3 regions of the Chitinimonas arctica genome follow, and region 1 is predicted to be linked to each of the others. Evidence: predicted binding sites of a transcription regulator. Region 1 holds the regulator's gene; each other region holds the start of a gene.
The links. The regulator HrcA, encoded in region 1, represses chaperone genes, less so after heat shock. The targets are predictions, from matches to a motif close to ATTAGCACTCGNNNNNNNCGAGTGCTAAT.

Region 1 (7,593 bases):
AACCCTAGTGTGGTGTACCTGAAATAGCATTAATTAATAACTTTGCCTGCACGAGCAATGGCCTCAAGGATTGAATCTGCGCTTTTGCGCCATACAAAGGGCTTCGGGTTGGTGTTGTGGATGTCCAAGTAGTGGCGGATTGACTGCTCTAGATCGGCGACGCTGCTGTGGGCACTACGCTTGATCCACTTCTCACTGATTTGTGAGAAAAAACGCTCCACAAGGTTGAGCCAGGAGGCCGAAGTTGGCGTGAAGTGCAGATGGTAGCGTGGCCTGCTGGCGAACCAGGCACGCACCTTCTCCGTCTTGTGCGTCCCGTAATTGTCCATGATCAGGTGGATATCCAGGTCTGCCGGTACGCTTGCGTCGATGGTATTGAGGAACTGCAGAAATTCGACGCTCCGGTGGCGACGTTTGAGTTGGCCAATGACCTTGCCAGTGGCCACATCCAGAGCTGCGAACAGCGAAGTCGTCCCGTGCCGCTTGTAATCGTGTGTCCGGGTTTCTGCTTTGCCGAACGTAAGCGGAAGTGAAGGCTGCGTTCTATCCAGTGCCTGAATCTGGCTCTTCTCATCCACGCAGAGCACCAAGGCACGATCCGGCGGGGCGAGGTACAAGCCCACCACATCGCGGACCTTATCGACAAAATTCGGATCGGTGGAAAACTTGAACGTCTCCAGCCGATGGGGCTTGAGCCCGAACGCGTGCCAAATGCGCTGCACTGTGGACGCCGACACGCCTGTTGCCTTGCTCATCGTGCGCACGCTCCAGTGCGTCGCGTCAGTAGGCTTACTGTTCCGGACACGATCAATCACCGCCTGAACGTGTTCGTCTAGCACCGTGCGAGGCCGCCCCGACCTCGGTGCATCGGTCAGCCCTGCCAGACCATACGACTCGTACCGACGACGCCACCTTGAGACGGTCTGCGCAGTGGTATCCAGCCGCTTCGCGATCTCTTTGCCTCCTTCGCCGTCAGCACAACTGAGCACAATCTGAATTCGTAGCTTCTCATCGGCCGGCGCCTTGCGCAGCGCCAAACGTGCATTCAGCTCTCTGCGCTGCTCTTCGGATAGTTCCAGCTTCTTGATCGGGCGGCCCGTTCTGGTCATCGTCATAGTCTCCATGAGCTATTGAACTACGACAATTATACCAAATATTTAATTAATTCTACTTTTGAGACACCACACTAGCGTCTACGTTTTTGTCTATTTGCAGCCTTTACTGCCTTCGCCGGTTTCGGCGGCGGTGGCAGTAGCGACGGATCAAGATAAGCTGCCTTGATCTTGCCCGCCAGCTCATGCACCGCCATGGCGTACAAAGTGCTGCGGTTATAGCGGGTGATGGCGTAGAAATTGGCCAGGCCCAGCCAATGGCGGGTGACGCCCGGTTCATGCTCCAGGGGCGCCAGCACCGCCAGCGGATCGCCCTGTAGCGGCACTGCCGGCGTAACGCCAAAGGCGGCCAGCTCGCTGACCTTGTAGTGCAGGTTGAACTTGTCTTCCACCAGCGGCGTGTAGGCCTCGCCCACGACCGTGGCGGGCACCAGCAGCGGCTCGCCTTTTTTCCAGCCATGCTTGGCGAAGTAATTGGCGATGCTGCCGAGAATATCGCCGGTGTTGCGCCAGATGTCGTGGCGGCCGTCACCGTCCCAATCGACCGCGTAGGCATGGAAGCTGGAGGGCATGAATTGCGGGGCCCCCATCGCACCGGCATAGCTGCCCTTGAACTCGAAAGGGTCGAGACGCTCGTCGCGGGCCAATAGCAGGAACTCCCGCAATTCCTTGCGGAAGTAGTCGGCCCGCCGTGGGTAGCCGAAGGCGATGGTGGAGAGGGCATCCATGACGCGGAAACTGCCGGTATCGCGGCCCCACAGGGTTTCCACCCCCAGGATGGCAACCAGATACTCCGCTTCGACCCCGTAATGGTCCGACACCTTTTGCAGGGTGCGGGCATTGTCCTGCCAAAAGGCCACGCCCAGGCGAATGCGGGTGTCGTTGACGAAGTCCGGCCGGAAGGCATGGTAGGGCCGGCTGGTCGAAGGCTTGTCGAGGATGGCGAGGATATTGGGCTTGAGCCTGACCTGGTTCAACTGCTCGGTCAGCGTATCCCGTTCGAAGCCCGGCTGGGCGACCATTTCCTCGATAAAGGCACGGACATCGTCACGTTGGGTAAAAGCCGGCTCGTCATTGGCGACGGAGACATCGTCGGCCAAACAGCACAGGGCGGCCAAGGTAAGGAGCAGGGGGCGCAGGATCAAAACGGATTCCGGTTTCTGTATGGGGCGGGGCGCCGCCGTCTGGCTAGGCTAATGCGAGAGCGCGGACGATAGCAGGCGGGCGGTGATATCGACGATGGGAATAATGCGTTCATAGGCCATGCGGGTCGGGCCGATCACCCCCAGGGTGCCGACGATCTGGCCATTGACCTTGTAAGGCGCGGTGACCACCGAGCATTCATCCAGCGGTGAAATACCGGCCTCCTGGCCGATAAATATCTGGACGCCGGCGGCGCGGTTGCCGTGGTCCAGCAGCTGCAGGAGGGCGGTCTTATCCTCGAAGACGCGGAACAATTGCCGCAGCCGCTCGACATTGCCGGACAGATCGTCCACCCGCAGCAGATTGCTTTCGCCGCTGATCACCATGGGGACGGCTTGCTCGGCCATGGCCTGGCTGCCGGCTTCGACGGCCACGTTCATCAAGGCCGAGATATTGCTCTGCAGATTGCGCAGGTCCTGGTAGACCACATTGCGGACTTCTTCCAGGGTTTTGCCGACGCAATGCTGGTTCAGGAAATTGGTGGCCTCGACCAGCTCGGCGCTGGTATGGTCGCGCTCGGTGATCAGGATGCGGTTCTGTACATCGCCATCGGCGGTCACCAGGATCAGAAGGGCACGCTTCTCGCCCAGCCGGACGAATTCGACCTGGGCGAGCGGAATACCGCGCCGCTTGGGCGAGATGACCACACCGGCGAATTCGGTCAGTTGCGACAAGAGGTTGGACGCGGCCGCCACGGCGCGGGTGGGGTTGTCCGGCTGCAACTGATCCTGCAGTTCACGGATTTCCACCTGCTGCAGGGGCTGGATGGTGATCAGTTTATCGACGAACAGGCGATAGCCGAGTGGCGTGGGAATCCGGCCTGCCGAAGTATGGGGGCTGGTGATCAGTCCAAGGTCTTCCAGGTCGGCCATCACATTGCGGATGGAAGCCGGGGACAGTTCCAGGCCGGAAAACTTCGACAAGGTACGGGAACCGACCGGTTGCCCTTCTACAATGTAGCGTTCGACCAGGGTTTTGAGCAGAATTTGGGCGCGTTCGCTTAGCATGAAACGATTCTAACGCGCTATTGTCCTGAGACAAGCAATATGTAACGTTGCCGTGGCGGCCTTGCCGGTACACCTGTTTTGTTGCATTTGTACGTGGATTATTTTGTTGCGACGCAACAGACCGGTATGCGGCGGTTGTTGCCTTCAAGCCCGTGGCGTAGGCTGCCTGGTCTACGCTTGTACTAAAGTGGTATTTGCTTATATGGCGCAAGGAAGCACCCCCGCTTGAAGTGCCTCGCACAAGCAGGGTCGTAGATCGGATTCAGGCCCGCCCCGCCTGGGCTCGGCAGTGGATCGGCTAGCCTGATTCGCAATCGTTCATGATTAACGGAGAGTATGTAAATGAAATTTCTACGCTTGTTGCTGCCACTGTGTTTGCTGCTGAGCCTGCCCGCCGTGCGCGCCGAAACCCTGCGCATTGCCATTGAAGGTAAATACCCGCCGTTTTCCGAAGTGGACGCCAAGGGCAATCTGAAGGGATTCGATATCGATATCTCGCTGGCCCTCTGCAAGGAAATGAAGGTCGAATGCAAATTGGTACGTACCGACTGGGACGACCTGATTCCTGCATTGAACGAGAAGAAAGTGGACGCCATCGTCGCCATGATGTCGATCACCGAGGAGCGTAAGAAGCTGGTCGAGTTCACCGACCGCTATGCCAACACGCCGGCCTTTTTCTTCTCCAAGGCGAAAAGGGTCCCTTATGTGTTTATTTCGCCCAAGCGGATCGAGGGGATGAAGATCGGTGTGCAGGTCGATACCACCTATGATCGCTACCTGACCGCCAAGTACGCCAAGACCTCGGCCATCGAGCGCTATAAGAGCGCCGACGAGCTGTATGCCGCGCTGGCCAAGGGCGATGTGGACCTGGCCATGGACGATGTGGTGGCCGGCTATTACGGCTTCCTGCAAACCCCGAGCGGCAAGGGTTTCGAGCTGGTCGGTTCGGCGGTGGTCGATCCGAAGTTCTTCGGCGAAGGCCAGGGCATTGCCTTGCGCAAGGGCGACAAGGCGCTGAAAGCCCGCTTCGACAAGGCTTTGGCGACCGTGCTGGATAACGGTATCTACCAGGAAACCCAGCGTAAGTACTTTATTTTCAATATCTATTGATACAAGACGCCATGCCGCCAAAACGTCATGGTATGGAACGGCTGGAGGACCTGCCAGGCGTGGGTCCCTCGCTTGCCGCCGACCTCCGTTCGCTGGGAATCGGCAAGCCGGCCGAACTGGTAGGGCGCGACCCCATCGCCCTGTACCATGAACTCTGTCTTGCCACCGGCCAGCGCCACGATCCATGCGTGGCCGATGTCTTCATGGCCGCGGTGCACTTTGCCGGCACTGGCGAAGCGCGTAATTGGTGGACGTTTACGGCCGAGCGCAAAACACTGTTGTGAGCGCATGCAAGGCTTGCATTGGCAATTTCGCGGCCTTTCATGTTAAATCTCGGCCATGAGCACGCTCTTCAAGAAAATCGCCCTGGTGGCGCGGCGCAATAGTCCGAATATTGGCGGGCCGCTGCGCCGCCTGGCCGAAGTCCTGCACCAGCAGGGTTGTGCCGGCATCATCCTGGATGCCGATACCGCCGCCGAACATCCGCTCGCGGACGCCCAGGTGGTGCCGCCGGACCAGATCGGCAAGGTGGCCGACCTGGTGATCGTGCTGGGCGGCGATGGCACCATGCTGTCCATTGCCCGCCTGGTGGCGCCTTACCGGATTCCATTGGTCGGCATCAACCAGGGGCGGCTGGGCTTTATGACCGATGTCGGCGTGGACGATATCGAATCCATCATCCCCCGCATGCTCGACGGCGACTTTGTACCGGAAGAGCGAATGCTGCTGGCCGCCAAGGTGATACGCGACGAGCGCGAAGTGCATGGTGCGCTGGCGTTCAACGATGTGGTGTTCAGCCGTGGTTCGCTTGGATCGATGATCGAGTTCGAGATCTTTATCGATGACCAGTTCGTTTACAGCCAGCGATCCGACGGTTTGATCGTCAGTACGCCCACCGGTTCCACCGCCTATGCCTTGGCTTCGGGCGGTCCCATCCTGCATCCCACGGTGCCGGCGATCGCGCTGGTGCCCATTTGCCCGCAAACCATGACGGCGCGCCCCATCGCGGTCAACGATGCCTCCACGGTGGAGTTCATGCTGACGCGCGGTTCCGAGGTCAAGGTGCACTTCGACGGTCAATCGCACTTCGATCTGCGCGAGATGGATAGGGTGACCATCAAGCGCTATCGCAACTCCTTACGTATCCTCCATCCGGTCGGATACAACTATTACGATATGCTGCGTCACAAGCTGCACTGGGGCGAGCGATTGTTCTGAGCCTGCCGCCGTCCGATCCGGTTTTCCGCCTTCCCCACCAAGAGCCCTTGCCATTTCACCATGCTGCTGTCCCTACACCTGCGCGATTTTGTCATTGTCGATGAACTGGAACTGGCCTTTGCCGGCGGCTTTACCGTACTGACCGGTGAAACGGGGGCGGGGAAATCCATCCTGATCGACGCACTTTCGCTCTTGCTGGGCGCCCGCGCCGAGGCCGGCGTGGTGCGTCATGGCGCCGAGAAGGCCGATCTCTCGGCCGCATTCGATCTGACCGGACGGGGTGAGCTGCTGCAGCGCTTGCACGAATATGATCTGGAAGGCGACGAAAACAGCCTGCTGCTGCGCCGTACCATCGATGCCGGCGGCCGTTCCCGTGCGTTCGTCAATGGCCAGCCCGCCACCTTGGCGCAGTTGAAGGAGGTCGGCGAATATCTGGTCGATATCCATGGCCAGCACGCCCACCAATCGCTGATGCGTAGCGAAGCGCAGCGGAATCTGCTGGATGCCTATGCCGGCCAGACCGAGCAGGCCGGCAGCGTGCGGCAGGCATTTACGCTATGGAAGAAAGCCGAAGAAAAGCTGCTGTCCGCCAGCAAGCATGCCGGCGAGTTCGCCGTGGAGCGCGAGCGCCTGCAATGGCAGATCGAGGAGATCGCCACGCTCAAGATCCTGCCTGGCGAATGGCAGGACCTGCAGAACGAACATAGCCGATTGAACCACGCCGCCAGCCTGATCGAGGGTGGGCAGAGCGCCTTGGAGGCGCTGGCGGACGGCGAACCCAATGTGCAGTCCCTGCTGGCGGTGGTGCATTCCCGCCTGGCGGACCTGGCCGGTGTCGATCCCGCCTTGGCCGAAACGGTCGAGTTGTTGGGTGCGGTCGATGCCAATCTATCCGAGGCCGTACACGCCTTGCGCCATTACGCCGAGCGGGTGGAACTCGATCCGGCCAGGCTGGCCGAGTTGGAACGGCGCATGGACGATATCTATCGGCTGGCGCGCAAATACCGTATCGAACCGGAGCAGTTGGCGGACAAGCTGGCCGCCTGGCAGGCCCGCCTGGATGAACTCGGCGGCGGCGAGGGTCTGGAAGGATTGGAAGCGTCCGCCCGACAGGCGGAGCAGGCCTACCGCCGCGTAGCCGAGCAGTTGGGCAAGGCCCGGCGGCTGAGCGCCGGAAAACTGGGCAAGGCGGTCAGTATTGAAATGCAGAGCATGGCGATGGCCGGCAGTCGTTTCGAGATTGCCTTGCAAGCTGTGGAAACACCCGCTGCATTCGGCCTTGAACAGGTGGAGTTCCAGGTCGCGCCGCACGCGAGCGCACCAGTCCGCTCGCTGGCCAAGGTGGCCTCCGGTGGTGAGTTGTCCCGCATCAGCCTGGCCTTGCAAGTGGTGACCAGCCAGGTTGCCGAAGTCCCTACGCTGATATTCGACGAAGTGGACGTGGGCATCGGCGGCCGCGTGGCGGAAATCGTCGGCAAGCTGCTGAAGAAGCTGGGAGAGCGGCATCAGGTGTTGTGTATTACCCACTTGCCGCAAGTGGCGGCCAGCGCCGACCATCAGTTCCAGGTCAGCAAGCAGCAGACGCGCGACGCAGTGCTGAGCCGGATCGCCCAGCTCGACGGTGCCGCACGGATCGAAGAGATCGCCCGCATGCTGGGCGGCGTGGATATTACCGATACGACCCGGCGGCATGCGGCGGAATTATTGGGGGCGGAGTAGCGGTCGGCGCTGCCTTGCAGGCGCGACCAAGAGAATAAACGTGCCGGTCCGGCTTGGGCTGCCCGGTGCAAATGCCGCAGAGCGAGATAGAGGGAATGGGTATGCCGCAATTGATTGGATGCTGCCGGGCAGCCATGCTGGGCCTGTTGCTGTTGGGGACGACGGCCCATGCCGCCGCGCTGCGGGTGGGTTACTTGCCGAATATCGGCTTTGCCCCGCTCGAT
Region 2 (7,593 bases), 2.1 Mb from region 1:
GGTGGCTTAGCGCACGGGGAGGTAAATTCGGTCATACTATGAAATTCGCTGCGCAGCGAATAATGTGATTATGCCGAATTTTTACCTGTCGCAACGATGCGGTGTCGGCATCGCGGTACTACAGGTAGTGGGTTTCTCACCAGCCTGCCAATGCTCGGCGGCGTCCCGTCTCTATCCAATACGTACAAGTAATTGTTCGATGACTTCACTGGCTTCGCGCTGGCGTAATATCCGCGCCTCTCGTTGTGCCGGTTCGCCGCCTTCGCCCAACTCGAACTTTGCCACGGCGACCGGACCATCCTTGAGATAGCCCTCGGTATTGGCATCCCGCGCAAAGCGGATTCGCAATAGGTCCAAGGCGTCTTTCACGACTTCGCGATGCTTGCCGCCAAGTGCTTGGCGAAACTTCTGCGCCATCGCGTCTGTGCTTTCAAAAGCATGCTCCAGGCAATAGACCAGGTCATGTGCATCCTTACGTTCGAAACGCTGGTCAAACGCGAACGCTTTCAGGCACGTAAAGCTGACCAGATCGGCATGCTTGATCCTTTCGACGGCAATTCCGTCACCACCCAGCAGCTCAGCCTTGATTTCGGCGACCTCATACAGATCGAATACGATGGACGAGTGCGGGATGTTTATGGCCGAGATTGCCCCCTCTGTTGGCAGTGGTTGTACCCGGCCTCCCGCAATCTCTGGCGCGTCCGTCAGAAATTCCAGCACCATGAGGCTCCATGCTCGGTACGGGCCTGCCAACGCCAGGAGAGCTTTTGTTGCTTGTCGTTTTCAGCTCGCTCGAAACCCATCTTCTTCAGATTCTCTTCGAGCGTGTGGTAGGCATCCGTGTTGGCCAGTATCTGCAGGTCGATCACGATATCGACGTCCGTCGTTCCTGCGTGCGCTGGTACCGTAGGGGGGCGACCCTTCACTAGATAACGAGGCGTGAGTCCCCCTACGAGATAGACCGACTCCTTCCAAGGGCCCAACCCGCGCAATAGCGTTACGAGGACGCGCTCGCAGTCATACGTGCATTGGTCGTTGTAGCCGTCGAATGTCGTTGGCTTGGCCATCAGAATCCGATCCTTTCCCTGCGCAGATGCTCAGCCATCTCCTTGGCGCGCCCCTCGCCGCGCAGCAGGTCAAGATAAACCTGCACGGGGCTAGCCAACCAGAGGCCATTGACTTGCTCGCGAAACAGTAGTTCTCCTGCAGTTTTCGTCTCGATGACAGTGAGGTTTGCTCCTTCGGTGACAAAGCGTGCATCCAGCTCTGCAAATGCCGCATCCGCGCCAGGGCTGGGTATTAGCCAAGCGCGCACCTGCGATACGCTGGATAAAAACGGCGCATAGCGTTGCGCGGCGGCTTCGAAGCTCACCGCATAGACGACCTGATGCTCATCGAAAACCCGCCCCAGGCGCTGGATCTGCGCATCGGACTTCAGCCCGGGTACGTAATAGCGACGCGATATCGGCACGGTTGAGCCCGCAAGCCGTTCAGCCCATGCGTTTAACAATTCGCCCGGCTCGCGTAAGTGGCGCTCCTTGCCTGGTCCTTTTCCGCGAGACGCAAGCCAATCGAACCGTTCCAACTCGCCCAAAACATCGGACGCTGTAGAGGGCGCCACTTGGGCACGCAAGGATACGTCTGTAACGCCAAACCAGTCCTGCGGGTGAATCAGAAGCGCATGTAGAACATTTGCGCGCCGCCCAGAGAACAGCGATCGCACTGTCTTCTCCTGGGGCTTTGGTTGCGGCTTGTCGATAAGTACATAGACCCCCGGAGCCGACAGAAACAGGCTACCGCCACTGTCGTAGTAGCCGACATGCTCCGCCTGAAGTAGTTCCTTCGCCCCGGGCGACAGCGATTCGGCAGCTAGAAGAAATTGGACATCGGCTCGGTACACCGAACGTAGTTCTTTGAATTGCGATAGCAGTTGACGTACGTCTCGTGGGCAAGCAGTTTTTTTCGTCGTAATGGCGACTACGACCGGCTCGACCGTGGTGCGGAGTCGGACTTCCGCGACTATCTGCCTGAGGCAGGCCAAGGAAGAGTCCCACAGGACCGACTCGACGTCTACATTTGGCAGCGCCTCAAGCGTGGCCACGAATCGCTCGATCAGAGCACAACCAGGAGAGATATATTCGGTCATTTATCGATATTCTCTGTACAGCGAATAATACTGCTATACCGAATATAGATAGAAAAACTTGCTCCCCATGCTCAGAAAGGGTGATTTCTCCAATCTTGCCACTCGTCATTTCGTGCGTAGACCGCTCCGGGAGAGGCAACGAAACGAGACACACGTCCAGACTCTGCGTATCCATCCAAACGTGACCAGTTGGCAGCTTTGGTCCAAGCTGCCCCAGGAAATCCGCACGCAGCCTATCCAAGCACCGCCAATGCACGCTCAGAGGATGCGCCTCACGGGCGGAGCAAATCCACACTTGCAGGCTGCCAACACACGCAAACAGGGAGTTCCTGTTTAGCGGGGCGTTTGCTTTTCAGAAGATTCTGCGGGCCTGAGCGGCACCGAGACGCCCCGACACCGCGCTGGCGCTAGACCTGCGCTCCAGACATGAATGGCAAAGCTCCAGAGATGAATGGCCAACGACAACCCCGCCCAGCTCTTGAAATGCACCCGCCTCGCCCATATCATTAGCACTCGTTAGCAGTGAGTGCTAACAGCGAACATCGATTTCCTGATTTTTGCCTGTTACGGCATTGCAGATAATCCCCCAAAGGAGCAGACCCTATGAAGATTCGTCCCCTGCACGACCGCGTCGTGATCAAGCGTGTTGAAGCCGAAGAAAAGACCGCCTCGGGCATCGTTCTGCCTGGCAACGCAGCCGAGAAGCCGGACATGGGCGAAGTGGTATCCGTGGGTACCGGCAAGCTGCTGGACAATGGTTCGGTGCGCGCCCTGCAGGTCAAGGCCGGCGACAAGGTGATCTTCGGCAAGTACAGCGGCCAGACCGTGAAGGTCGATGGCAACGAACTGCTGGTGATGCGCGAAGAAGACATCATGGGCGTGGTCGAAGCCTGATCGCCTGCGCGATCGAGTAAACGGATATCCCTGAGCGGCCCTTCCCACGAGGAAGCGCGGCGCCTGGCGCCCCGGCCGCATGGCAACGAATTTGGAGAGTAAGAACATGGCTGCAAAAGAAGTGAAGTTCGGCGACAGCGCTCGCGCGAAAATGGTTATCGGCGTGAACATCCTGGCCGATGCCGTCAAGGTGACCCTGGGCCCTAAAGGCCGTAACGTCGTGCTGGAGCGTTCCTACGGTTCGCCCACCATCACCAAGGACGGTGTGTCGGTCGCCAAGGAAATCGAGCTGAAGGACAAGTTCGAGAACATGGGCGCGCAGATGGTGAAGGAAGTGGCTTCCAAGACTTCCGATATCGCCGGCGACGGCACCACCACCGCCACCGTGCTGGCACAAGCCATCGTGCTGGAAGGCATGAAGTTCGTTGCCGCCGGCATGAACCCGATGGATCTGAAGCGCGGCATCGACAAGGCCGTGATCGCCCTGGTCGGCGAACTGAAGAACATCTCCAAGCCTTGCACCACCTCGAAGGAAATCGCCCAGGTCGGTTCGATCTCGGCTAACTCCGACGCCAGCATCGGCGACATCATCGCCACCGCGATGGACAAGGTTGGCAAGGAAGGCGTGATTACCGTCGAAGACGGCAACAGTCTGGAAAACTCGCTGGATACCGTGGAAGGTATGCAGTTCGACCGCGGCTACCTGAGCCCGTACTTCATCAACAACCCGGAAAAGCAGATCGCTTCGCTGGACAACCCCTTCGTGCTGCTGTTCGACAAGAAGATCAGCAATATCCGCGACCTGCTGCCGGTACTGGAGCAAGTGGCCAAGGCTGGCCGTCCGCTGCTGATCATCGCCGAAGATGTCGAAGGCGAAGCCCTGGCTACCCTGGTGGTCAACAATATCCGCGGCATCCTGAAGACCGTCGCCGTCAAGGCGCCTGGCTTCGGTGACCGTCGCAAGGCCATGCTGGAAGATATCGCCATCCTGACCGGCGGTACCGTGATCGCCGAAGAAATCGGCCTGACCCTGGAAAAGGCCAGCCTGGCCGATCTGGGCCAAGCCAAGCGCGTCGAAATCGGCAAGGAAAACACCACCATCATCGACGGCGCCGGCAAGGCCGAAGCGATCCAGGCGCGTGTTGGCATGATCAACAAGCTGGCCGAAGAATCGACCAGCGACTACGACCGCGAAAAGCTGCAGGAACGTAAGGCCAAGCTGGCCGGCGGCGTGGCCCTGATCAAGGTTGGCGCAGCCACCGAAGTCGAAATGAAGGAAAAGAAGGCACGCGTGGAAGATGCACTGCACGCTACCCGCGCCGCCGTGGAAGAAGGCATCGTGGCCGGTGGCGGCGTTGCCCTGCTGCGCGCCCGTTCGGCCATCGCCGACCTGAAGGGTATCAACCCAGACCAGGACGCCGGTATCAAGATCGTGCTGCGCGCCATCGAAGCTCCGCTGCGCCAGATCGTCCAGAACGCCGGCGACGAGCCAAGCGTGGTGGTTGCCAAGGTGCTGGAAGGCAAGGGTAACTTCGGTTACAACGCCGGTACCGGCGAGTACGGCGACATGGTGGAAATGGGCGTGCTGGACCCAACCAAGGTGACCCGTTCGGCGCTGCAACACGCCGCTTCGATCGCCGGCCTGATGCTGACCACCGATTGCATGGTGGCCGAGCTGCCGAAGGAAGACGGCCCGATGGGCGGCGGTGGCATGGGCGGTATGGGTGGCATGGGCGGTATGGACATGTAATGTCCGTTTAGCCTTGCGCTATCGAGAAAAACCCCGCTACTGCGGGGTTTTTCTTTGCCCGCTTACGGGATAAAATGCCGTTGGTATAGCCATCTCGTCCGCTTGTCAGGCAAGATTCCCTTCCTCCCGGGGGAGCTGTTACCTTCCAGCTCAACGAATCCTGCCACCCGACCGGCGCATGCGCCCCGTGGCAGGCAAGAGTATCCCCGTAAGCGCCGAAGCGCGGCCAGGGACAGATCAGGGCAAATGCATGGCATGGGCCATAGGTATTCAGACAAGGAGCCGGTAATGAAAAAGAATCAGTTCAAAATAAAGGCGCTATATGCGGGGGTCTGCATGGCCATGGCCAGCCAGGTCGCCCACGCCGCCGCCAGCCCGTATCCAGCACTACCGCCCACCCTGTCCTCGGCGGTTACGCCCAATATCATGCTGCTGATCGATAACTCGGCCAGTATGTTGCAAGTCGCAGCAGATCCATCTCCGTTTACGCGCGGGGATCTCTGCCCGGACCCCAACAACAACTGGTCCTCATGCATCAATAATAATACCGGTGGCTGGCGCACTACAATGGATAGCCCTACGCTCACTCCCAATAACAAAATGAACGTTGCCAAGGGCGTGGCTAAGGAATTGATCAGACTAAACCAATCCCTGCGCTGGGGGATTGCCTCGTTCCACGTAGCCAACCCCAATACCATAGGCGGCAGCGAACGTGGTGAAGCTGGCATTATCGTTTCGAACATCCTGCAAGCCGATCAAACCACGGGGGGCGTATCCAATAAGACCATATTGGATAATGCCATCGATAGCTTACGCGGTAGAACCGCCACGCCGTTGGGTGAAGCCTTGCTGGAGGTCACCCGCTATTTTGAGGGCAAAACGTCCTACACCAACAAACCCATCCCCGGCGGCGGCACGACCTATACCAGCCCCATTCAGTACCGCTGCCAAAAGAACTTCACCATCGTATTGACCGACGGCGACTCGACCAACGACGACAGGCTGCCTGGCAGCCCCAATGCTGCGATTTCGTACACCAGATGGAATTCCGCGGGCTCGCAGGAAACCAAGAGTTTCTCCGTCTGCACCGGTGTCAGCGCGAATTGCCCAGCAAGCTTGGAAGGCCAGACCACGACTCCGGGCTTCGGCTCCTCTACGGGTCGCTTCCGCGCGCTGCGTGACGTGGCGAAATACGCCAACGACCTGGATATGAAGCCGGGCTCAGGAAACGACGCCGATGGCAAACCGTACGATGACCCGAAATTCCCTAACCAGAATATGCAGACCTATACGGTGGGTTTCGGGGTGGATAATGACGTTCTGCCCGCAGCTGCCCAGGTCGGCGCCGGGAAATACTATACCGCCCTCGGCCAAGCGGAACTGACCAGCGCCCTGAGCAACGCCGTGTCCAGTATCATGGCAGCCTCCTCGAATGCCGGCGGGGTGGCGGTGCTGTCCGACTTTGCCCAAGCCGATAACTATGTTTACCAGCCCGTTTTCAGCCCCGATGGCTGGTATGGCGAGCTGCGCCGCTATAAATTGCTGCCTGACGGCAAATTCGATTTCACCTCCTTGCTGGAAGCGAATGCGGTGCTGAAGCCGCGTGCCGCAAGCTCTCGCCTTATTTATTCCGCCAAGACGGATGCAAGCTCGACCACGGCTTTTGTCTTTAACGACACGGCAGGGCTCAGCGCCATGACGGCCGCCCAGAAAGCCTTCCTGGGCGCCACGACACCAGAACAACAAAATGTCATCAATTCGCTGCGCGGCACCAATGTCACCAATTTCCGAGACCGGACCAACAATAAGCTGGGCGATATCATCGACGCCCAACCGGTGGTGGTAAGCGTCCCGTTCGGCTACTCCAACGATAGTACCTACACCACCTTCAAGACTACCCAGGCCAACCGTGGCATGGTATTCATCGGCTCGAATGACGGCATGCTGCATGGTTTCAATAAAAACAATATGGAGGAAGTGCTCGGCTACATTCCTTCCTCGGTTTACCCCAACCTCAAGCCCATTACCGACAAAGACTACGGCAACCCCTCTGCGCCGCACGTACACGCTGTGAATGGTCCGTTGCGGCAGGGTGATGTCAAAATCAGCGGCGCCTGGAAAACCTTGCTGGTCGGCGGCCTGGGCCAGGGCGGGCAAGGCTATTATGCGCTTGACGTGACCACGCAACTCCCGTCCCCCTCCGCGCCGAACCCCGGCTCAATACCGGCCCCGACTCCCGCCACCACGGTAAAATGGGAATGGAGTGAAGCCAAGGATAAATCGGTCGGGTATTCCTTCCCCAACTCCATTATCTATAATGTGCGCATGGGGTCCGGTAGCGTCACGCCCGCCGTTGTCCTGACCAATGGTTATGAAAGTGGCTTCGATAACTCAACCGACCCCGCATACGACGACACGGCCAATAGTTCCGCGCTATTTATTCTCAACGCCAATACGGGCGCGCTGATCAAGAAGATCGCCTTGCCCGCCACCAGCACCGGCCTATCGGCGCCGGCCGGGGTGGACTTTGGTCAGGATGGCGTGCTTGACTATGTCTACGCTGGCGACGTCAATGGCAATATGTGGCGCTTCGACCTGACCTCGGCCGACGCTACCGGCTTCAAGGTGGCAACCAACCCCATCTTTACCGCCAAGAAGGGCACTACCGCCCAGCCCATCATCATGCGACCGGCCATCCTACCCGTAAACTATGCCGACGGTGCGCCGCACGGCAATCTGGTCATATTCGGCACAGGCAAGTTGTTGACACCGGCGGATCGGACCGACACCAACGAGCAAACCC
Region 3 (7,593 bases), 1.8 Mb from region 1:
GTGAAGTGCAGATGGTAGCGTGGCCTGCTGGCGAACCAGGCACGCACCTTCTCCGTCTTGTGCGTCCCGTAATTGTCCATGATCAGGTGGATATCCAGGTCTGCCGGTACGCTTGCGTCGATGGTATTGAGGAACTGCAGAAATTCGACGCTCCGGTGGCGACGTTTGAGTTGGCCAATGACCTTGCCAGTGGCCACATCCAGAGCTGCGAACAGCGAAGTCGTCCCGTGCCGCTTGTAATCGTGTGTCCGGGTTTCTGCTTTGCCGAACGTAAGCGGAAGTGAAGGCTGCGTTCTATCCAGTGCCTGAATCTGGCTCTTCTCATCCACGCAGAGCACCAAGGCACGATCCGGCGGGGCGAGGTACAAGCCCACCACATCGCGGACCTTATCGACAAAATTCGGATCGGTGGAAAACTTGAACGTCTCCAGCCGATGGGGCTTGAGCCCGAACGCGTGCCAAATGCGCTGCACTGTGGACGCCGACACGCCTGTTGCCTTGCTCATCGTGCGCACGCTCCAGTGCGTCGCGTCAGTAGGCTTACTGTTCCGGACACGATCAATCACCGCCTGAACGTGTTCGTCTAGCACCGTGCGAGGCCGCCCCGACCTCGGTGCATCGGTCAGCCCTGCCAGACCATACGACTCGTACCGACGACGCCACCTTGAGACGGTCTGCGCAGTGGTATCCAGCCGCTTCGCGATCTCTTTGCCTCCTTCGCCGTCAGCACAACTGAGCACAATCTGAATTCGTAGCTTCTCATCGGCCGGCGCCTTGCGCAGCGCCAAACGTGCATTCAGCTCTCTGCGCTGCTCTTCGGATAGTTCCAGCTTCTTGATCGGGCGGCCCGTTCTGGTCATCGTCATAGTCTCCATGAGCTATTGAACTACGACAATTATACCAAATATTTAATTAATTCTACTTTTGAGACACCACACTAGCTGCTGATGCAAAATTGAAAGGGGAGGCCGCTGTATTAAGGCACGCCTATTCATCCCGTTAGCATACTTCAAATTGCTGCAAGCTATCAAACCCTCATGAGTAGCATGTGCATCCACCATGTTAGGTGATCAGCTAGCGCTTTGAGTTGCCTAGTTATTTTTTTCGACAAGTGGCGTGATAAAAATGCCGAACGGCATTTAACCCTCGGAGGGTTTCCGGGCCCGCGTAGTATGGCCTTCGCGTGTCGGTCTTGCCGCCGTGGTTGGTCTGGTACGTTTAGGCTCAGCCATAAAAAAAGCGCGTCGAATGGCTCGACGCGCTTTTTTGCCACCGACTACCGTCAAGCCGCGACAGCCAACGCTGTCTTCATCTTCTGCAGCGCCTTCACCTCGATCTGCCGAATTCGCTCGGCGGAAACGCCGAATTCATCCGCCAGCTCATGCAAGGTCGCGCCGCTGTCGTCGCTCAGCCAGCGCGCTTCGACAATCCGGCGGCTGCGATCATCCAGCGACCCTAGCGCCGCATGCAGATCCTCGCCTTGCAGCCGATCGGTCGCACGCCGTTCCAGCACCGCTACCGGCTCATTGTCGTTATCGGCCAGCCAGTCGATCGGAGCATAGCTCTCGTCATCGCCATCGTCCGCCACCAGCGCCACATCGTGGCCGGTCATGCGGGTTTCCATCTCCAGCACTTCCTCGCGCTTGACGCCCAGATCGTCGGCGATCTGCTGCGCCTCCTTATGGGTAAGCGCGTTCAGGCTGCTCTTCATGCTGCGCAGGTTGAAGAACAGTTTGCGCTGCGCCTTGGTGGTGGCGATACGCACCAGTCGCCAGTTGCGCAGGATGTATTCGTGGATCTCGGCGCGGACCCAATGGACCGCGAACGAGTAGAGCCGCACGCCGCGCGCGGGCTCGAAGCGCTTTACCGCCTTCATCAGGCCGATATTGCCTTCTTGTATCAAGTCGGCCTGCGGCAGGCCGTAACCGGCGTAGCCTCGGGCGATGGAGGCCACCACCCGTAGATGCGACATCACCAGTTTTCCGGCGGCTTCCAGATCGTTGTGCTCATGCAGGCGCGTGGCCAGCGAGGTTTCTTCCTCCTGCGTCAGCATCGGGATAGCACTGATTTGCTGGATATACCGATCCAGGCTGTCGCCCGAGGAAAGTACCGGCAGGGTCATCGTGGTCATCGTGGTATTGCTCCTATGCGCCGTTAACTTACTCGGCGCGCTGATATTAGCACTCTCATGAGAGGAGTGCCAATCAGTAGGGAAAGTTCCGGTATAAATGCATGGGGACATGGCTCATACGCGCAAGCGCGAGGCCGGGTGTAGGTGCGCAGGGGGCCTAGCAAGCTAGGCCCCCTGCTATCGACCAAGCGGACTTGGCTTACATCGAACGATTTACGGCAAATATCGTCTTGTGCAGCTCATGCGCGGGCATGGACTGTTCCAACTGCACGGCATCCATCGGCGCGAAAGCTGCCATGGCGTTGACCAGGCCGGATAGCTGTTGATCGACCGAAGCGGATCGAATGGTGGAAACGCTAGGTGGACGCTGCATGGCTGCCGGCGTGGCCGCCAACTTCGCTTGAATCGCGCTGTCGTTCCAGTCGGTGTTGTCGCTGAAGCGGAACTGCTCGATCCTGTAGGCCGCAGGGTTGCCGGCATCGAAATAGTTTTCCACGGTAAGTTGGTCGTTATTTCCATACTTGATGACGAGGTGGCTGTCGATCTTCTGCACGGCGGTGACGTCGGTGGATTTCACATCCGTGAACTGCACCGTATCGTTCCCCGCATTATCCAGCAGACGATCCACGCCTGCGCCCTTCGCGAACACATAGGTATCGCTTCCCGCACCGCCTTGGAGCTGATCGTTGCCATTGTCTCCAGCAAGCGTGTCGTTACCGCCATTGCCGACCAATACATCCTGGTCCAAGCCGCCAGTCAGCAGATCGTCGCCCTTGCCGCCGTTGATGGTGTCGTTGCCGGCTTCGCCGTTGACTTGAATGCCAGCGGCGACAGGTTGGGAGAAGGTATCGTTGGCCGCGCCGAGCTTGAGACCCATTTCCTTTAGCAGGGTAGTCAAGCTGGCTTGCGAGCCATCGGCGAATTGCACCAATGACAATGCGGTATCGCCATTCCACACCACTTGGCGCGGGAAGAAATCGATCACATTGATTTGATCGCCCTGGCCGAAGTTCAGCAATAGCGAACGGCCATCGGCGCTGATATCCAGACGCAAGTCGCTGCGATTGAGATCGGTCAGGCGCAGCACATTTCGCGCGCCATCTTGGGTATAACGGTCATTGATGATGTCGGACCCATCTCCGCGAGCGAAAACATAGGTATCGTCGCCGATTCCGCCTGTCAGGAAATCGCTGCCGATGCCACCGACCAGCGTGTCATTGCCACCGTCGCCGAACAGATTGTCATTGCCGGCGCCGCCTTCAATACGGTCATTGCCTTCGCTGGCGCTTATCTGGTCGTTGCCGATGCCACCTTCCAAGGTATCGTTGCCGATATGACCGACAATCGAATCATCGCCTTCTTCGCCAAGGACCCGTATGGCCACGCCCACGGTTTGGCTAAAGCTGTTATTGCCTTGGCCCAGCCGCAGCCCTGCCTCGGCCAGCAGCGCAGTCAAAGCGATCTGGCTGCCATCGGCGAACTGGATGGCGGATAGACCGGTATCGCCGCCCCATATCCGTTGACGGGCAAAGAGGTCGATCACATTGATCTGGTCGCCTGCGCCGAGGTTCAGCAACAAGGATTGACCATCGGCAGCCACTTCCAGGCGTAGATCGCTTCGGTTGTGATCGGTCAGGCGCAGGACATTCGATGCGCCGGTTTGGACGTAGCGATCGTTGATGATGTCGGCGCCATCGCCACGGGCAAACAGATAGGTGTCGTCGCCGTAGCCGCCACTCAGGAAGTCGCTGCCCGTGCCGCCGACCAGTATGTCGTTTCCTGTACTACCTTCGAGTCTATCGTCGCCTGCTTCGCCGTAGAGCCGTGCCGCCAGGTTGCTGGGTAAGGCGAATTGGTTGTTGGCATTACCCAGCTGGATACCAGTGTCTTGCAACAGAGTCTGCAGGCTGACTTGGGTCCCGTCGGCAAACTGGATTGCGGAAAAGCCGGTATAGCTGCCCCAGTGTATCCGTCGATTGAAATAATCGATGAGGGTGACTTGGTCGCCATGGCCAAAGTCGAGTACCAGTGAACTCAGCCCACCCTCTTCGCTGATACGCATGCTCAGCTCGGCGCGATCGAGTTGCTGCAATCGCAGGATATTGGCTCCGCCCGCCTGTGCACTAATATGATCGATCCGGTCCGCACCATCTCCGCGAGCGAAGATGTAGGTATTGTTCCCCATGCCGCCATACAGATAGTCGTTACCTACCCCGCCTATCAGTGTGTCGTCGCCGTCGCCGGCATTGAACTGATCGTTGCCAAGACCGCCTTCCAGCTGGTCGTTACCTACCCCGCCTATCAGTGTGTCGTCGCCGTCGCCGGCATTGAACTGATCGTTGCCAAGACCGCCTTCCAGCTGGTCGTTGCCGGCGTTGCCGGTAATTGAGTCGTCGCCTCCCTCACCCTTGATCCGGACCGCGGACCCTGGAGCGTGGATATAACGATCACCGTTTTCGCTCAGCTTGAGGCCAAATTCCGCCAGCAACGTAGGCAGACTGGCTTCGCTGCCATCGGCAAAACGGACACCCGAGAGACCGGTGTAGCCGCCTTTCCCCCAGGCACCGAGGCGATTGAAGTAGTCGATAAGGGTGACTTGGTCGCCTTGGCCAAAGTCGAGTTTCAGCGAACTTAGTCCACCTTCATCATCAAGGCGCAGGCTAAGGTCACCTCGGTTGAGCTGCTGCAAATGCAGGACATTGGCTGCGCTGCCCTGGGTGCTAATGTGATCGATCCGATCCGCGCCATCTCCACGAGCGAAGATGTAGCTATTGTTCCCCTGGCCGCCGTACAGATGGTCGTTACCGGCCCCGCCTATCAAGGTGTCGTCACCGTCGCCGGCATTGAATTGGTCGTTGCCTAGACCGCCTTCCAATTGGTCGTTGCCAGCGTTGCCGGTAATCGAATCGTCGCCGCCTTCACCCTTGATCCGGACACCGAACACAGAGGTGTGGATATATTGATCATTGCCTTCGCTCAGCGTGAGGCCCAACTCTGCCAGCAAAGTAGGCAGACCGGCTTCGCTGCCATTGGCGAAACGTATAGCCGAGAGGCCGGTGTAGCGATCTTTCGCCCAAGCACCCAGGCGATTGAAGTAGTCGATGATGGTAACTTGGTCGCCCTGTCCGAAGTCGAGCACGAGCGAGCGCACTTCGCCTTCCATGATGTACCGGAGACCTAACTCGCTACGATTGATATCCTGCAGTTGCAGGACGTTCGCGCCCGCCGATTCTCCCTGTAGATTATCTACTTTGTCGGCGCCATCGCCACGGGCGTACTGGAAGGTGTTGGTACCCAAGCCACCAAGCAGATGGTCATTGCCGACACCACCGATCAAGGTGTCGTCACCATCGCCACCGTTGATTTGGTCGTTTCCTACGGAGCCCTTCAGGGTATCGTCACCTGCATGGCCGCTAAGGGAATCATCGCCGGATCCACCATCGACCTTGATCGCGCCGGAAACCGGCTGGATGAGTCGATCACTGGACTCGCCCAGCGTGAGGCCCATCTCCTTCAACAACGTAGGCAGGGTGGTTTCGCTACCGTCTGCAAATCGAATCGCAGATAGGCCGGTATCACCACGCCAGATGGATTCACGTGTGAAGAAGTCGATCATGGTAATCCGATCGCCTTGGCCGAATTCCAGTACCAGCGAGCCCAGTTGCTCGTCTGCCGCGAAGCGCAGGCTGATGAGGTCCTGGCGATTGAGATCGCGTAATTGCAGGATATTCGATGCGCCGACTTGTACGTTCCTGTCGTCAACTATGTCCGCGCCATCACCGCGTCCGTACAGATAGATATCATCGCCCAGATTGCCATGCAGATAGTCGGCACCCGTGCCCCCGATCAAAGTGTCGTTGCCCTCACCGCCATTGAATTGGTCGTCGCCCAGGCCACCAATGAGTTCATCGTCGCCGGCATCGCCGGCTAGCGAGTCATCGCCCGTTTCGCCCAATAGCTTATCGTTGCCCCAACTACCGAAAAGTTGGTCGTTGCCAAGACCGCCATCCACGATATCGTTGCCTTCGTCGCCAGACAACGAATCATTGCCGATATCGCCAATCAGGTTGTCGTCGCCATGGCCGCCAAAAAGCGTGTCATCGCCCACTTCGCCGAGAAGCTTGTCGTTCCCTTCCTCCCCGTAGAGCTCGTCATTGCCAACGCCTCCATGCAAGACATCATTGCCGCGACCACCAGCAAGCTTGTCGTTGTTCAGGCCGCCAGACAGCCCGTCGTCACCGTCGCGACCGTTCAGCTCATCTGCGGCGACTCCGCCAAAGAGAAAGTCGTTGCCGGTGCTGCCAATGAGTGAATCGCCAAAAAAGTCGCCATTGCTGACCAAAAAGCTATTGGGCCTTAGGTTGGGCGCGAGTAGCCAAGCACCCCTATTTTCTTTTTCATGGGCAAAGACGAAATCGAACTGGCTCGGCATGGCGTCGACCACCGGCTGTCCCTGCTTGGTGACCAAATCATACAGATTGAATTTGTCTGCTAATTGCATGACTACGGACCGGTAATCCCAGCCCGTGGTTTGCAATGGTATTGAAGATGCCGTTCCCGTGAACGAAAGCAGGTCTAGCAAGGTTTCTTTAGGTGCCTGGGTTGCTTGCTGCATAAGCTGAGCTTCCAGTCCACTGAAGTCATATGCAATGCCTTGCTCGCTTATCGTCAGTACAATGGTGTCTTGCCAGGTGGCCAAACGTGTTTGCGTGGTTAGTGCCTCGAAGACGGAATTGGACAATTCCCGATATGACTCGATCAAGGACTTTAGGTCTTCTTCCCTAAACTGGACCTCAATGGCGGGGCGAGCCGCCACAGCGCCGCCACCACCACTACCACCACCGCCAGTCGAGGTGACCCTGCGCGCTCCGGTTTCAACCTGGCTGGTAGCCACGGTAGCGACATCGACGCCATTGAAATGCTCGAGCACGCCGAGCTTTCGCATGATCCAGCTATAGTCCGAAACGGTTGTGGTAGCCCACACGTCATAACCATTGTGCGTGCCATAGCTGAGGACGGCAGCGTTGGGTGCGCCGGGGTTTACCCTGCTGGCAACTTCGCCGTACTCACCAGGATGGACATTTGAACCATCGGTTTGGGCCCACGCTTCCAGTATGGCCGGCAATAATGCCTGCTGGGACGAACGGGTGTTGGCTGAAGTGAATTGCTGGACCAGATTCAGTAGCGTTGCGGATTGAGTCATCGCCTCGCGCAAGCTGCGTAATCCACCGGATCCCTGCAAGTCTGGTAGCGTTGCCGTTTCTGGACTGACGGTCAGCTTGTTGGGTCGGGACTGGTGAAAGTAGTCCGCACCCAGATTTAGTGCCTGAGTAATGCCCTTGCTGCCATCGGACTTGGTATATTCGCCTGCATACAGCACGGTATTGCCATTGCGCCCACTGGCGTTCACGTAAGTACCAGTCGTGGCTATTTCGGTAACACCCAATTGTTCAAGGCTAAAT

Region 2: groES (co-chaperone GroES) is a predicted target of HrcA. The motif match lies at 2,652-2,680, and genes of this name have one in related genera.
Region 3: rpoH (RNA polymerase sigma factor RpoH) is a predicted target of HrcA. The motif match lies at 2,177-2,205, and genes of this name have one in related genera.

What each region holds. Positions count from the first base shown of each region.
Region 1 is NZ_CP041730.1:5,224,458-5,232,050, reverse strand. Features, by position in the region: gene FNU76_RS23645 (IS630 family transposase) at 30-1,109, opposite strand; gene mltB (lytic murein transglycosylase B) at 1,187-2,257, opposite strand; gene hrcA (heat-inducible transcriptional repressor HrcA) at 2,306-3,322, opposite strand; gene FNU76_RS23630 (transporter substrate-binding domain-containing protein) at 3,665-4,432, shown strand; gene FNU76_RS23625 (helix-hairpin-helix domain-containing protein) at 4,444-4,716, shown strand; gene FNU76_RS23620 (NAD kinase) at 4,772-5,650, shown strand; gene recN (DNA repair protein RecN) at 5,711-7,369, shown strand; gene FNU76_RS23610 (ABC transporter substrate-binding protein) at 7,471-7,593, shown strand, end outside.
Region 2 is NZ_CP041730.1:2,079,918-2,087,510, forward strand. Features, by position in the region: gene FNU76_RS24505 (hypothetical protein) at 172-723, opposite strand; gene FNU76_RS24510 (hypothetical protein) at 705-1,067, opposite strand; gene FNU76_RS24075 (hypothetical protein) at 1,067-2,146, opposite strand; gene groES (co-chaperone GroES) at 2,750-3,040, shown strand; gene groL (chaperonin GroEL) at 3,147-4,790, shown strand; gene FNU76_RS09495 (pilus assembly protein) at 5,079-7,593, shown strand, end outside.
Region 3 is NZ_CP041730.1:1,727,165-1,734,757, reverse strand. Features, by position in the region: gene FNU76_RS07750 (IS630 family transposase) at 1-860, opposite strand, end outside; gene rpoH (RNA polymerase sigma factor RpoH) at 1,283-2,131, opposite strand; gene FNU76_RS24860 (calcium-binding protein) at 2,331-7,593, opposite strand, start outside.